Regions from separate parts of the Halomonas sp. GT genome, predicted to be linked through region 2. Evidence: predicted binding sites of a transcription regulator. Region 2 holds the regulator's gene; each other region holds the start of a gene.
What was found. The regulator LexA, encoded in region 2, represses DNA repair genes until DNA is damaged. The targets are predictions, from matches to a motif close to TACTGTNTANNTANACAGTA.
Positions count from the first base shown of each region.

Region 1: a site for LexA is predicted at 2,312-2,331, ahead of B6A39_RS08785 (LexA family protein). Genes of this name have one in related genera too.
Region 3: a site for LexA is predicted at 1,961-1,980, ahead of B6A39_RS03525 (LexA family protein). Genes of this name have one in related genera too.

Region 1 is NZ_CP020562.1:1,880,019-1,884,648, forward strand. It holds gene B6A39_RS08770 (ERF family protein) at 1-470, opposite strand, end outside; gene B6A39_RS18895 (hypothetical protein) at 493-663, opposite strand; gene B6A39_RS08775 (DUF932 domain-containing protein) at 786-1,754, opposite strand; gene B6A39_RS08780 (hypothetical protein) at 1,853-2,191, opposite strand; gene B6A39_RS08785 (LexA family protein) at 2,348-2,797, shown strand; gene B6A39_RS08790 (Y-family DNA polymerase) at 2,794-4,068, shown strand.
Region 2 is NZ_CP020562.1:1,728,251-1,732,880, forward strand. It holds gene purU (formyltetrahydrofolate deformylase) at 1-768, shown strand, start outside; gene B6A39_RS08085 (energy-coupling factor ABC transporter permease) at 853-1,524, shown strand; gene lexA (transcriptional repressor LexA) at 1,585-2,262, opposite strand; gene B6A39_RS08095 (TetR/AcrR family transcriptional regulator) at 2,595-3,272, shown strand; gene B6A39_RS08100 (L,D-transpeptidase) at 3,250-3,777, shown strand; gene nagZ (beta-N-acetylhexosaminidase) at 3,853-4,630, shown strand, end outside.
Region 3 is NZ_CP020562.1:750,207-754,836, reverse strand. It holds gene B6A39_RS03540 (heme ABC transporter permease) at 1-439, opposite strand, end outside; gene ccmB (heme exporter protein CcmB) at 454-1,152, opposite strand; gene ccmA (cytochrome c biogenesis heme-transporting ATPase CcmA) at 1,201-1,821, opposite strand; gene B6A39_RS03525 (LexA family protein) at 2,082-2,495, shown strand; gene B6A39_RS03520 (IMPACT family protein) at 2,523-3,146, shown strand; gene B6A39_RS03515 (sodium ion-translocating decarboxylase subunit beta) at 3,267-4,589, opposite strand; gene oadA (sodium-extruding oxaloacetate decarboxylase subunit alpha) at 4,602-4,630, opposite strand, start outside.

The sequences.
Region 1 (4,630 bases), 150 kb from region 2:
TTTTTGTTACCGCTCATGTCCGCAGGCAGCAGCATGCTGGTCTCTTCACGGTGGCCGTCCTTGTGCATCAACACACCGGTGACCTGAATGCCCCGTTCTTGGGTCTGAATACGGAAGCTCACTGCAAAGCCGTACTTCTGCATAATGGGCCGCACGGTATCGACGATATCTTCCAGCGTGGCGTACTTACCGTTATTGCCTTGGCCATGTTCTTCGATGCTGGGTAACTCGGTCTGCATGGCCGCCATGGCCGCGCTATAGGCCATCATGGCCTGGCGATCCATCACCCGTTCCTGCATCTGTAATAAGCGCTCCATCTTGTCGATATCAACGTCTGGGTTGAGCGCAGCGCGCTCAATGACTTGGATGATGGCCGTGCTTTCTGCAAGGTGAGGGGCAGGCACCGTAGGAACAGCTTGTAAAGAGGGTGCAGATAAGTCGTGATTTACCACATTAGTTTTAGTTGCCATGACGAAGTACCTTCAATAGGGATTAAAGATCGGCAGGAAGCTCACTAGGTGAAACGGGGCATAAGCGCAGCTCGGTGCGATAGAGCTGCCCCTTTGCCATGACGTAGGTCTTGGCATAGGTTTGGTCTTGGGTAAGCAGTCGTTCCGTTAGTTGGGTTAATGCGATATCTAAATCAAGGCTAAGATTGGCCATGGTGTGCTCCACGTAAAATGCAAAAAGCCCAGCCGTGTAGATGGCTGGGCTGATCGCGCTATCCAATAAGGGGTAAGATAAAAACCAAAAGAATTAGCAGTAAGATGATGAGAAACAGCATGTCAGCTCACCAGGGCAAGGGCCGTTTGCAATGCCTCCTGCTTTAACTGAGCCCCTTGACCAAACCACGCTGAATCCAATCGAGTATCGTTACTGCGCGCACGCTTGTCGTGATCCACGTACTCGGTAATAGCATTGAGCAAGCCCCACGCAGTATCTTTGGCAGTGTCGAGATGAGAACCGCGGCCTTCGCCGTGGTAGAGCTTCTGTACCTTGTTAAGCGCCCGATAGTTGGGCAGTTTGGAAGGATCGTCTATCGCCTTATCAATACCGCAGAGTACCGACTGAAAATACTGCTGTGCCTCGCCGTGGTCGACCTTGCGTTCCGCTAACGCCTTCATGCGATACATGAAGTCGTTCCACTGAGAAACAGAAATACCCAGTTGGCGTTTCACTGCACGGGGGTCGAACTCCGAACGGTGGGGCACCTTCACCGCCTGCGACGTACCATCCACGACAATTTGTAGCGTGTTATTGCACACTACCCGCACCGTGGTGGGGGTCGCCATAGTGGCTAGGGTGCCATCGCACGACGTCGCCAACAGCAAGTAGTCGTTCACCTCATCCTGGCCTTTCAGCGAGGTGCTTAAGCCGCTACGGGCCAACGCCCAGAATTTACGCCCACCTTTAAGCACGCCCGCTGTCTCCAGCTCATAACCGGCGTATTCCGTTAGGTCGCGGTAAAACTCCAGAATCTCCTCAGGCTGCACCACCTTATAACGCTGAGATACTACGGAAAGGGGAGCCTTGGTATCCGAGCGATAGAGCACCTTCTGTTCTGGGAACGAGTGGATGCTACCCAAGTGGCTGGCACCCTCGGCAATAAACCGCACTGGCGCTTCTTCAATATGCCAATTCATACCGGCCTGTTGCTGCCAGATTTCCAACGGTTGATGACGTGAAAGCTGCTGCCCCAGGCCATGCCAAGGGGTATCGCCAACGTAAGCCATTTGTTCAACTAGATGTGCCATGAGTCATTCTCCAGATATAAAAAAACGCTGACGAATCGCCAGCGCAAATAAGTGTTTAAGTAAGGGAGCCGCCCGTAGGCGAAGGTAAAAGACGAGGTTTAGTAGGCAGACGCTAAGGGAGGATAGGGATAGCGAAACGCTTGACCGCACGACAGGCATAGCCATGGGGTGCCGTTACCCAAGGGCAGCCACTGTTCAAGCAGCGAGTGGGCGATACGGGAGCCGGTTTGGCCACCGGCAACCGCACCCATCAATGCAGCAGGCAGCTTTGCAAGGGGAAAGCGAGTGACAGCAACCGCAAGTGGACCAGTCATGGCTGTCGCACGCCAGGCACCGATGGCACTCCCTAACAGGGTGCTACCCAAGACGCCAATGCGATGGGCAGTCTCAAGGTTCAACGTACTCAGTGACGCACAGCGTGTGCAGGATGGGGGCATAAACAGCGCTCCTATGCAGTGGAAAAAGGTTCCAGGGTGGTGGATGCATAGGAGTGATATAGATCTGAAATTGGTTGGGATACGTCGATGAGGTATTGCGTTAAGTAAGCACTTTACGGATACTGTTTTTATATACAGTTAATGATGGAGGTGCCCATGACTTTACCTGTTACATTACTGGGACAAGCAGACGTTTTGACGTTTTCGCAGCCCTTACCACTCTATTCCTGTGCCGTGCGCGCTGGCTTTCCCTCGCCCGCAGATGACCATTTGGATACCGATCTTGATCTTCATCGTTATGTGGTGAAACGGCCTGCTGCAACGTATTTCGTGCGCTCAGAAGGAGACTCCATGATCGGCGATGGGATTCACCATGGGGATTTGCTGGTGGTGGATCGCAGCCTCGAAGCCTTACCAGGGCGAATTATAGTGATTTGTGTTGATGGCGAGCTCACGGTAAAGCGCCTTGAGCGGGTAGGGCAGCGGACCTATCTCCGGGCCAGTAATCCCGCTTATCCTCCCATTCCTTTAGATGGACGTGAGTCCCACGTCTGGGGCGTAGTAACTCATGTGCTTCACAGCTTCCCAGGAGCGGCGTTGCAATGATCGCCTTAGTGGACTGCAACAACTTCTACGTCTCCTGCGAGAGGGTCTTCAATCCGTCACTGGAAGGTCGTCCTGTTGGGGTACTATCCAATAACGATGGTTGCGTAGTGGCTCGCAGTAACGAACTCAAAGCCCTAGGTGTGGAGATGGGGACGGCCATGCATCTGCTTGCATCGCATATTCGTCGCCAAGCGGTGTTGCTCTCCAGTAATTACGCCCTGTATGGCGATATGTCCCAGCGGGTCACCGAAGTGCTAGGCGAGTTTTCACCCCATGTTGAGATTTACTCCATTGATGAAAGCTTTGTAGGGTTTCAAGGCTTCGAACATAAGACCCTGGAGGCACGGGGCCAAGCCATGCGCGATACCGTTCGACAGTGGACAGGCATTCCCGTATGCGTGGGGTTTGCACCTACCCGCGTATTGGCCAAAGTGGCGAACCAAGCGGCTAAAAAACATCCCGCCTACAAACAGCACGGGGTGTGTAAGCTGACCGCTGATAGTGAAACGACCAAGGCACTGCTTAAGCAGTTGCCGGTGACCGAGCTGTGGGGCGTGGCACGCCGTACCGGTGAACGTTTAAGGGTGATGGGTATTGAGTCTGCCTGGGATCTGCGCGAAGCAGACCCTAAGCGTATTAGGCAGCGCTTTAGTGTGATGCAGGAGCGCATCGTCTGGGAGTTGCGGGGGCAACCTTCCATTCAGCTAGATGACATGAGCCAGCCCAGACAACAGATCATGGTTTCTCGTTCGTTTGGGCGACTTACCAACGATCCCCGTCAGCTAAGGGAGGCGCTACGGCATCATGCCGCCAGGGCGGGTGAAAAGCTTCGCAAACAGCGAAGCGTCACCAGCGCCATTATGGTGTTTATCCGCACCAACCCGTTTCGTAAAGATTTACCCCAATATCGCCAACGCGTGGTGATATCCCTGGAGCGACCAACTGACGACAGTCGGGAGATTATTGCCGCCGCAGTGCAAGGGCTACGCCGTCTCTGGCGAAAAGGATACGCCTATCACAAAGCCGGCCTAATGCTGCTTGATCTATCCCCCAAAGCTAACCGACAGCTCACCCTTGAAACCCCGCAAACTGACGAAGCGGCTAAGCGCAGCGAACGCCTGATGACGACGATGGACAAGCTCAACCGTGAGCTGGGTAAGGGAACGGTACAGTTGGGCCTGCCCCGTAAAGGAAATGCCTGGGCGCTGCGCAGTGAGCGGAGAACGCCTCGTTACACTACCAAGTGGAACGAGCTGTTGGTCGTTAAGTAGGCCTAACACGCTTGTATGGTGCTGGTCATGCTAGGGGAAGTGCCATTTTAGAAAGAAAATACTGACTGGTATCATTATCTGAGCAGATGCCGAGCCCAAAAGGCTTCTAGTTATCTTATTGAAAAAATGGAATTATTTTTATTGAAAGGAAAGATGAATAAAGTTGTCATGGTCGGCAGAAACCCGCTTACCATGCGGGTTTAGTCTTCTAAATACTAAACCATCGATCCGCTTTAAATGACGGTAATAGTATTATGCTCCTTTGAGGGATTAGGAATAGTATCCATGAAGGGGCCTTTAAGCCGACGCCCTTTCCTCAAGAAGATAGCCGTTAAGCCCTAATAAAACCAGCGCATCTCTTCATGACAAAGCAGTCAAGTGTCATGTAACGATAAGCAAGGCGTGTTAAAGGCACGCCTAACGAATAGTCCTAAATGCTAAAGCGATAAGAAGACAGTGTGACAGCGCTCGCATGATGTTCACAAATATCTGCTAAGGCATTTCCTGTTACGCCGATGATAACCGCGTTTACTAATGCGTTAACATTTCAGCGTTTTCTATT
Region 2 (4,630 bases):
GGATCTATTACCGAAGCCAGCCAGCATTCTGATCTAGAGACTGGTCGATTTTTCATGCGATATGAAATTCTGGCAGATTCCCTAGGTATGTCAGCAGAGGCGCTACGTAGCGCGTTTGAGCCAGTGGCAGAGGCCTTTCACATGCAGTGGTCGCTGGTTGATACTCAAAAACGCAGGCGTGTGGTGCTGATGGTGTCGCGGGAGTCTCACTGTCTGGTTGATTTGCTTTACCGTTGGCAAGCAGGGGAGCTGGACTGCGACATTGTTGGGGTTATTTCAAACCATGAAGATATGCGGTCACTCACTGAATGGTATGGCATTCCTTACCATCATGTGCCAGTAGACCCTGAAAATAAGCAAGCTGCTTTCGAGCAGGTTCAGGCGCAAATTGATAGTGCACGAGCGGACTGTGTTGTGTTGGCGCGTTACATGCAGATTTTGCCGCCTTCACTCTGTTCGCGTTATGCAGGACGGGTGATTAACATCCACCATAGTTTCTTACCCTCTTTTGCTGGTGCTAAGCCCTATCATCAAGCTTACCAGCGAGGCGTTAAGCTAATCGGTGCTACCTGTCACTATGTCACTGAAGAGCTGGATGCTGGGCCGATTATTGAACAAGATATTCATCGGGTCAGTCATTGCCATACGCCAACGGATCTCGTGCGTTTCGGGCGCGATGTCGAAAAAGCGGTATTGGCGCGTGGTTTACGATGGCATCTAGAAGACCGAGTATTAATCCATGGCAATAAGACTGTGGTGTTCAGCTAATCATGCTATTTAGTTAATCAGACTTTTTAATCAATTCAGATTTACAGCTGGCTAGTCGTTAGCTGAGGGTAGATAGGGGCATCCATGTCTTTCGCGCAAAGTGTTTTAGCTCCCTGGGCATTGTTGCTGACGTGGTTGGTATCGTTTAGCGTGCTCGCGTGGATGATATGGCTGCGCCCATGGCGATCACTGATAGACGATGTGGCGCTTCAGCATCGGTGGTTAGCCGCGACGCTTGCCGTGATGCTGATGTGGCAACTGCGTGCTCAGGCAGTCGATTGGTTAACCCTGCACTTAGTATTCACTGTCCTGATGACGTTGGTATTTAAAGTGCCGCTCGCATTAATTAGCAATGTGCTGATTAATGTTGCGATGTCAGCCGTTGGGCGCAACGAATGGGCGTTACTAGGCGCTAATGTGTTGGTAACCGGCATTGTGCCTGCGGTCGTTGCTGGTCTGGTATGGCGGTTTGTAGACCGACGTCTGCCTGATAATTTGATGGTCTTTCTTTTCGTATGCGGTTTTTTTGGCGCTGCGCTGGCAACATTGGGTGGAGGATTATCGGCTGTCTTGCTAATCATGGTGGCGGGTACCGACTCTGAAGCTGTGTACTTAGCCCAAGAGTATGCGCGCTTCTTACCCCTGTTAATGCCCTCCGAGGCTTTTATCACAGGGATGTTACTCAGTATTTTGCTGGTGTATCACCCGAGTTGGGTAGCTACGTTTAATGATCGTCGCTATATAGACTCTCAGTAACATTGCGATAGCCGGTGAGTATCTCTATCGAGTGCCTCACCGGTATTTACACTTACTCGCTTATCCCAGTGCTTGGCCGTTACCGCCACGTATGACACCAACGCCCACTCCTTCGATATCTAACTGCTGGGTGCGTAGATCAATTTCTATGGGCGCAAAGTCACTGTTTTCTGCAATTAGTGTCACCGTATGGCCCTGTCGTTTAAAGCGCTTTACGGTCACTTCATCTTCTAGCCTTGCTACCACAATCTGGCCATCTCGAACTCGATCGGTGCGATGTACGGCAAGAAGGTCACCTTCCAGTATGCCAACATCCTTCATTGATAAGCCCCGCACCCGAAGAAGGTAATCCGCTTTGGGAGTAAAGTATTCGGCGGGTAGAGGGCAATAACGATCAATGTGTTCCGCTGCTAAAATCGGACTTCCTGCGGCCACCTCTCCGATGACCGGTAAGCCATTTGGTAGTGGTTCTACATTGGTTGCGGGCGCCGTTGTCGAAACGTCACTTACATCCTGCGGTTCCTGATTAGGTAGTCGAATTCCGCGCGAGGTATTACGGATAATGCGGATGGCACCTTTGCGCTCAAGCGCTCTTAAATGTTCTTCAGCAGCGTTAGGAGAACGAAATCCGAGTGCTTTGGCGATTTCTGCGCGGGTCGGCGGGTAGCCAAATTCAGCCATTGTTTTAACAATAAAATCAAAAACATGCTGCTGACGAGCAGTCAGTGGACGCGACATAACAAACTCCAAAAAATTGAACAAGACAGTGGCTACATGTCGGCTTAAACAGTATGTGGTTAAGTATACAGTATGTTGCTCTGTCCAGTACATGCAAGAGAGCCCCGCAATGCCGGTCGCTATGGAAGTGTTTTGAGAAAATGGAGACAAGAGCGACTAGCCTGGGTGTTATATCAACGGCAAACGCGACAGCGACAGTTGGCAGGTGTCTGAATAGGTGCCTAGGGTTGATTTTAGCGTTGGGTAAAAAGCTAAAGATAAGTGATTGAGCCAAATAACGTTATGGCATAGTATTTAACGATGTTTTAAACACTCGTTTTCTGGAGGGCGCTATGGCGCAATCTGATACGGTAACACGTATCCTCGATACCGCTGAGGTGCTGTTTGCAGAGCGTGGTTTTGCTGAAACGTCGCTACGCAATATAACCAGTAAAGCGCGGGTTAATTTGGCCGCCGTTAATTACCATTTTGGTTCTAAAAAGGCGCTTATCCAAGCTGTGTTTGCGCGCTATCTAGATCCCTTCTCGCAACGTTTTCATACGGCGCTTGATGATCTTGAAGCGCAGTACAACGGTGATGTGATTCCTCTTGAAGTACTGTTGGAAACAATGGCAAGCACGGTGTTGGCCGTGCCTGCTGAGCGCAATAGCTTGAAGGTGTTTATGCGTCTTCTAGGGTTGGCGTATAGCCAGGCACAAGGGCACTTACGACGTTATATCCAGCAGCAGTACGGTGACGTGTTTACCCGTTTCACTGAGCTAGTGCGTCAGGCAACGCCAGATTTACCAGATGCTGAGCGTTTTTGGCGGCTGCATTTCATGCTGGGCACCGTAATTTTTACGCTGTCTGGTTTAGATGCACTGCGAGACATTGCCGCGAAAGACTATAATGAGCAAGTAACAGTGAGGGATTTGGTAAGACGTTTACGCCCTGTCGTAGTTGCCGCCATGAATGCACCGCTGCCGCCTGCTGCTGATGAAGGACATTATGCGAACGCCTACGCTAGCTGATCTGCCCCCGCAGAATGATGGGTGGATAGAAATCAATATCAAACAGCAGCAACTAAGCTGGTGGAAAGGGCGTACGTTGCTGCACACGTGTGCCGTGTCGACCGGCGAGAAAGGTGTAGGGCAGCAAGAGGGCAGTGGTCAAACCCCCCTTGGATGGCACTATATCCGCGCATCCATAGGTGACGGTTTGCCTAATAATGCCGTTTTTCGCGGGAGGCGGTGGACTGGGGAGGTATTTACGTCGGCACTTGCGATTGAATTCCCGCATCGTGATTGGATATTAACGCGTATTTTGTGGCTCTGTGGTTTAGAGAGAGGGGTGAATCGAGGCGGGGATGTCGATACTCAACGTCGCTTCATCTACCTTCATGGGACTCCACCTGATCAACCGATGGGCGTAGCCGCTTCGCATGGTTGTATTCGGTTGCGAAATGATAACTTGGTGTATCTTTTTGAGCATGCGCCGCCGGGCACACCCGTTTGGCTTCATGATGGCCAAACCTAGGCAACTTATTATTGATTTTTTGACACGAGAGATTGATCAACTAAAATTGACGGCCCTTTTGTTGGATCCATCACAATGACTCAATCTTTAGGCCCGGTCATGCTCGACCTTGAAGGGCCGCGATTAACCAAAGCTGAAAAACATCTTTTGATGGACCCTGCTGTGGGCGGTGTCATTTTATTCGCTAGAAATGTCGAGAATGCTTATCAGGTTAGAAAGCTTTGCAGTGATATTCGTCGTGTCCGCGGTGAGCTGTTGCTTGGTATTGACCAAGAGGGCGGTCGCGTTCAGCGAATTAGAGAAGGCGTTACTCGCATGCCAGCTATGGCACGTATTGGTGATCAATTCACTGAGGATTCGGCATCCGGTCTTGCATTAGCAAAAGATGCGGGTTGGTTGCTGGGCATGGAAATGGCTGCCTGCGGTCTTGATATCAGCTTTGCTCCTGTCTTAGATGTCGACAGTGGTATATCTAGTGTTATCGGTGATCGCAGCTTCAGCACCGACCCTGCGCATGTCGCTGTTCTAGGGCAGAGTTTTATAAATGGTTTGCATGAAGCGGGTATGGCGGCAGTAGGTAAGCACTTTCCTGGTCACGGTGGCGTTGCCGCTGACTCTCATGTGGCATTACCTGTAGATGATCGCCCGCTGGCGGCTATAAAACAGCGTGATCTTGTTCCGTTTAGCCAGCTTGCGGCTCAGCTTGATGGCGTTATGCCTGCCCATGTTATTTATAGTGCATTTGACTCACGCCCTGCTGGTTTCTCTCCCAGTTGGTTGGGAATGTTAAGGGAGTCTTTAGGGTTTAAAGGTTGCATTTTTTCAGATGATTTAAGCATGGCAGGTGCCCATG
Region 3 (4,630 bases), 980 kb from region 2:
CGCGCAGTGCAATGACACCTAAATACAAAAACAGCAAAATCAGCATGGACGTTAAACGCGCGTCCCACATCCACCAAGTTCCCCAGGTAGGCACTCCCCATACCGCACCTGAAAAAAGTGCCACAAACGTCATCGCAGCCCCTAATGGCGCCATTACGGTGGCTGCCATATCAGCCACTTTGATTTTCCAGACCATAAATACCAAGCCTGAAATTGCCATTGAGACAAAAATAGATTGCGCTAGGAAAGCGGCAGGAACGTGGACATAAATAATGCGAAAGCTATTGCCCTGCTGATAATCCGCGGGAGCAAATGCCAGCCCCCAAACGGTTCCCAGCAGCAACAAGAGCCCCGCGGCTACCCAGAACCAGGGCTGAAGCTTGGCGCTAATCGCGTAGAACCACTTGGGTGATCTCAGTTTGTTTATAAAGGCCCACATGGTGTTTTCGTCCTTTAACCGTTGATGCTGATGCGTAGCGATGCGGCAATAGCCCAAGGTGCTAGCATTAACGAAATCGCTAAAAGTGCGCCTAAAATAGCAAGATGTGCCGCGATACCATCGCCTAAAATAGCGGCCTGCACAGCGCCCGCGCCAAAAATAAGAACTGGAATATAGAGTGGCAGTACCAGCAGTGATAGCAAAACACCGCCTCTGGCAAGCCCGACGGTAAGCGCCGCGCCAATTGCACCTATCAAGCTGAGGCTTGCGGTTCCCAATGCCAACGATAGCGCCAACACCAAGTAACTACCGGCAGGAAGTGCCAACATGATACCTAAAATCGGTGCCATGAGGGCCAAAGGCAGTCCTGTCAGCAGCCAGTGAACGGCAACTTTCGCAAGGCTGAGAGCCGCCAACGGCTGAGGGGCTAACAGTAGCTGCTCCAAACTACCGTCGTCGTAGTCGCTCCGGAATAGGCTATCCAGGGAAAGCAATGCCGCCAGTAATGCCGCCACCCACAGCAACCCAGGCGCTATTTCTGCCAGTAACTGGGGATCAGGTGAAATGCCGATCGGAAAGAGCGTAATCACCAAGGCAAAGAACACCAATGGGTTAAGCACTTCACCACGACGGCGTAGCAAAAGCGTTAGATCTCGCTTAAAGGTGGCACTAATGGCGACCATGAGCCCACCGGAAGGCGCATGCATCGACATTTCTGGGATGCCTGTCGTGGCGTGTGAGCTTGGCAACGCTGTCTCCTTCTACCCCAGTTGAATGCGCCTAAGCACGGAGGATGCGGTTAACTCATGATGTGTCGTCACTAATACACAGCCTCCCGCATTGGCATGTGCAACAAGCTGAGCTTCTAATGCTGCCACTCCATGGCGATCAATTGCTGTGAAAGGTTCATCCAGCACCCACAATGCCCGCTTAGTAAGCGTTAGCCTAGCAAGTGCAATCCGCCGCTGCTGGCCTGCGGAAAGCTGCCCTGCTGGCACATCTTCAAAGCCACTAAGCCCGACCTGTGCCAGCGCTTCTTCACGCTGGTAATCATCGCCTTTTTCACCGCTAAGCGCTTGGTACCACGCTAAGTTCTCCAGCGGAGAAAGACCCGATTTTATGCCAGGGGCATGTCCTAAATAGAGTAGATTGGCGAGAAAATGTTCACGCACCTCACGCATTGAGTCGCCATTCCAATAAATGTGGCCATGGTAGTCGCTCAACTGGCCTGAGAGAATTTTCAACAGTGTGGTTTTTCCGCTCCCGTTAGGGCCTTCGATGCGGACAATTTCACCACGTTGAATATCAAGGTCTAGCCCCTCAAACAGCCAGCGGTCATCGCGTTCACAGGCTAGCTGTCGGGCTTGCAGGCAGAGGCTCAAGGATATCTCCAGGCACGTAGATTTTGCGTCGAACTCTACACGGAAAGCCCCTTTCTCGCCAGTCGCTCTCTGCGGTCTGGGGTCGCAGCACACGCCTCCCTATCTTCGCTTAAGAACAATAGACAATGCAGAGCACTAGCACTGTATGCAAAAACAGGCCTATACTACGACCACTGTATGAAAAAACATTACCGATCATAAACACAGCAATCTGCTCAATTACACGCCTAGGGAGCGGGCGCTGCATTGGAGAAAACAGTATGACGATGTCAATGCCAACACCCTTGACCATATCTCAACAGGCATTAACTCAACAGCCACTAACTCAAACGACGCTGAATAGCGGTCGTCCTGCTTATTCAGCACCTCGTGTAACTCGGCGCAATACTTATGCGCTTCGCGTGCGCGGCAACAGAATGCGTGAATGCAATCTATTCGATGGCGATGTCATTATTATTCGCCGTTACCAACAAGGCAGCCATCAAGAAACGGCTATTGCGATGATTAACCAGCGAGAAGTTGCGCTAAAGCAACTTTCCATTAGCCGGCTTGGCGTTCACCTATGGCCCGAAGATGCAGCCATGCCTGCCGTCTTCCTGCATAATTGTGATATTCAAGTGCTGGGAATGGTGATGGGCGTCGAGCATGGCGCTACCAACACTCGGCACCACTAATTCGTCACCCGCTTTAGGGAGTATCGATTGCGTTACCGAGTTCCAAACCTAGCACCCGCCACATGGCATACCGCTGAAATTGAGGTTGAAAAAAGTCGCTTCCTCACTTGGATATGCCATGCGCCCAACACTGCTGACTTTCATGCAATGCTGCAGGCAGCCAAAACCGCCCACCCCAATGCAAGTCATCACTGTACGGCCTTTATTGCAGGCCCTCCTGGTGAACAGACACATATAGGTTTCTCTGATGATGGCGAACCAGGAGGAACAGCTGGCAGACCCATGTATCAAGCCTTGCTTGGCAGTCAAATAGGAGAAATAGGCTGCGTGGTGATTCGCTACTTTGGCGGCACCAAGTTGGGCACTGGCGGACTTGCCCGGGCTTACGCACAGTCGGTTAACGCCGGGGTTGACACATTACCCACATGCGAAGTCGTCGAACGAGAAAATTACCTGCTCCGCGTTAACTTTTCCCATGAGGCAGTCGCGCGCACTTGGTGTGACGAACAGAAAATTCCCGTCCAACAAGCAGAGTATGATAGCAGCGGCGTGTGCCTCACGATTGGCTGGCCAAGGGATGAACCCCTAAGTCTCACAACGCTTGAAAACCGACTAAAAACTGCTCTCGATATTCAAAAAGTGACGCCGTAACAGAGCCATTGATATGTTAGACAAAAAAACGCGACTTACGCGAGCAATTGCCCGGTAAGCCGCGCTTTAGCCACTAACCATCACGTAACAACAACTGCGCAATGGCACTGCTAGCGGGTCTTAGCCTAAATATTTAATCATAACACCCGCCGCGACAGCAGAACCGATAACACCTGCCACATTGGGGCCCATGGCGTGCATCAGTAGGAAGTTATGCGGGTTCGACTCCAAGCCAACCTTATTCGCCACTCGTGCAGCCATCGGCACCGCAGAAACACCAGCAGCACCAATCAATGGGTTAATCGGCATCTTGCTAACCAAATTCATCAGCTTCGCCATCAATACGCCTGCGGCCGTGCCAATACCAAACGCCACAATGCCCAAGCCCAAGATGCCCAGCGTCTCAAACGTCAGAAAGCTTTCCGCCATTAGTTTGGAGCCTACCGACAGCCCTAAGATAATTGTCACGATATTAATCAGGGCGTTTTGCGCCGTATCCGATAAGCGCTCAACCACACCACACTCACGCATCAAATTACCAAAGCAGAACATCCCTAATAGCGGCGCTGCATCAGGCAAGAAGAGCGCAACCAGAATCAACAACACTAGCGGGAAAACAACCTTTTCCAGCTTGGATACTGGCCGCAACTGCGTCATCTTAATTTGACGCTCTTTTTGAGTGGTCAGCAAACGCATGATCGGCGGCTGAATCAACGGCACAAGTGCCATGTAGGCGTACGCCGCCACCGCAATAGCACCAAGCAGTTCAGGGGCTAACACACTCGATACGTAAATAGACGTCGGGCCGTCAGCACCACCGATAATGCCAATTGCCGCGGCCTGATTGAGGGAAAAATCCATCACTCCTATCGACGACAGTGCAACAGCACCAAACAGCGTAGCAAAAATACCAAACTGAGCCGCTGCCCCTAAAAAGAGCGTACGCGGGTTAGCCAATAACGGGCCAAAATCGGTCATTGCCCCCACGCCCATAAAGATAATCAGCGGGGCAATACCGGAGGCGATCGCTACGTTATAAAAGCTATAGAGCATGCCATCGCCATAACCAACGTTCATGGCGATATCCTTTGCCGCTCGCAACTGGTCCGGGGCAGCAGCATCGTGAGCGATTGCCTTCAGTGACTCTCGCCAGGTTTCTACACCGCTTAGTGGATCAAGGGTAGCGCCCAGTACAGAGGCTATCTGTTGCAGTACAGCGGGTTTTGCAACCTCGATCGCCTGATCGAGCGCTGAAATCGCCAAGCCCGCCTCAGGGATATTGGCAAGAATGCCGCCAAACCCAATCGGTACCAGCAGCAGCGGCTCAAACTTCTTGTAGATAGCGAGATAGAGAAGCCCCAGCCCTACCAAAACCATGACCGCTTGACCAAGCTCGAGATTATAAAGCCCCGAGCCCTCCCATAAGGTGATTAACTTATCCATTGCCGAATGCCCTTAAAGCTCGATCAGCGAATCGCCGACGG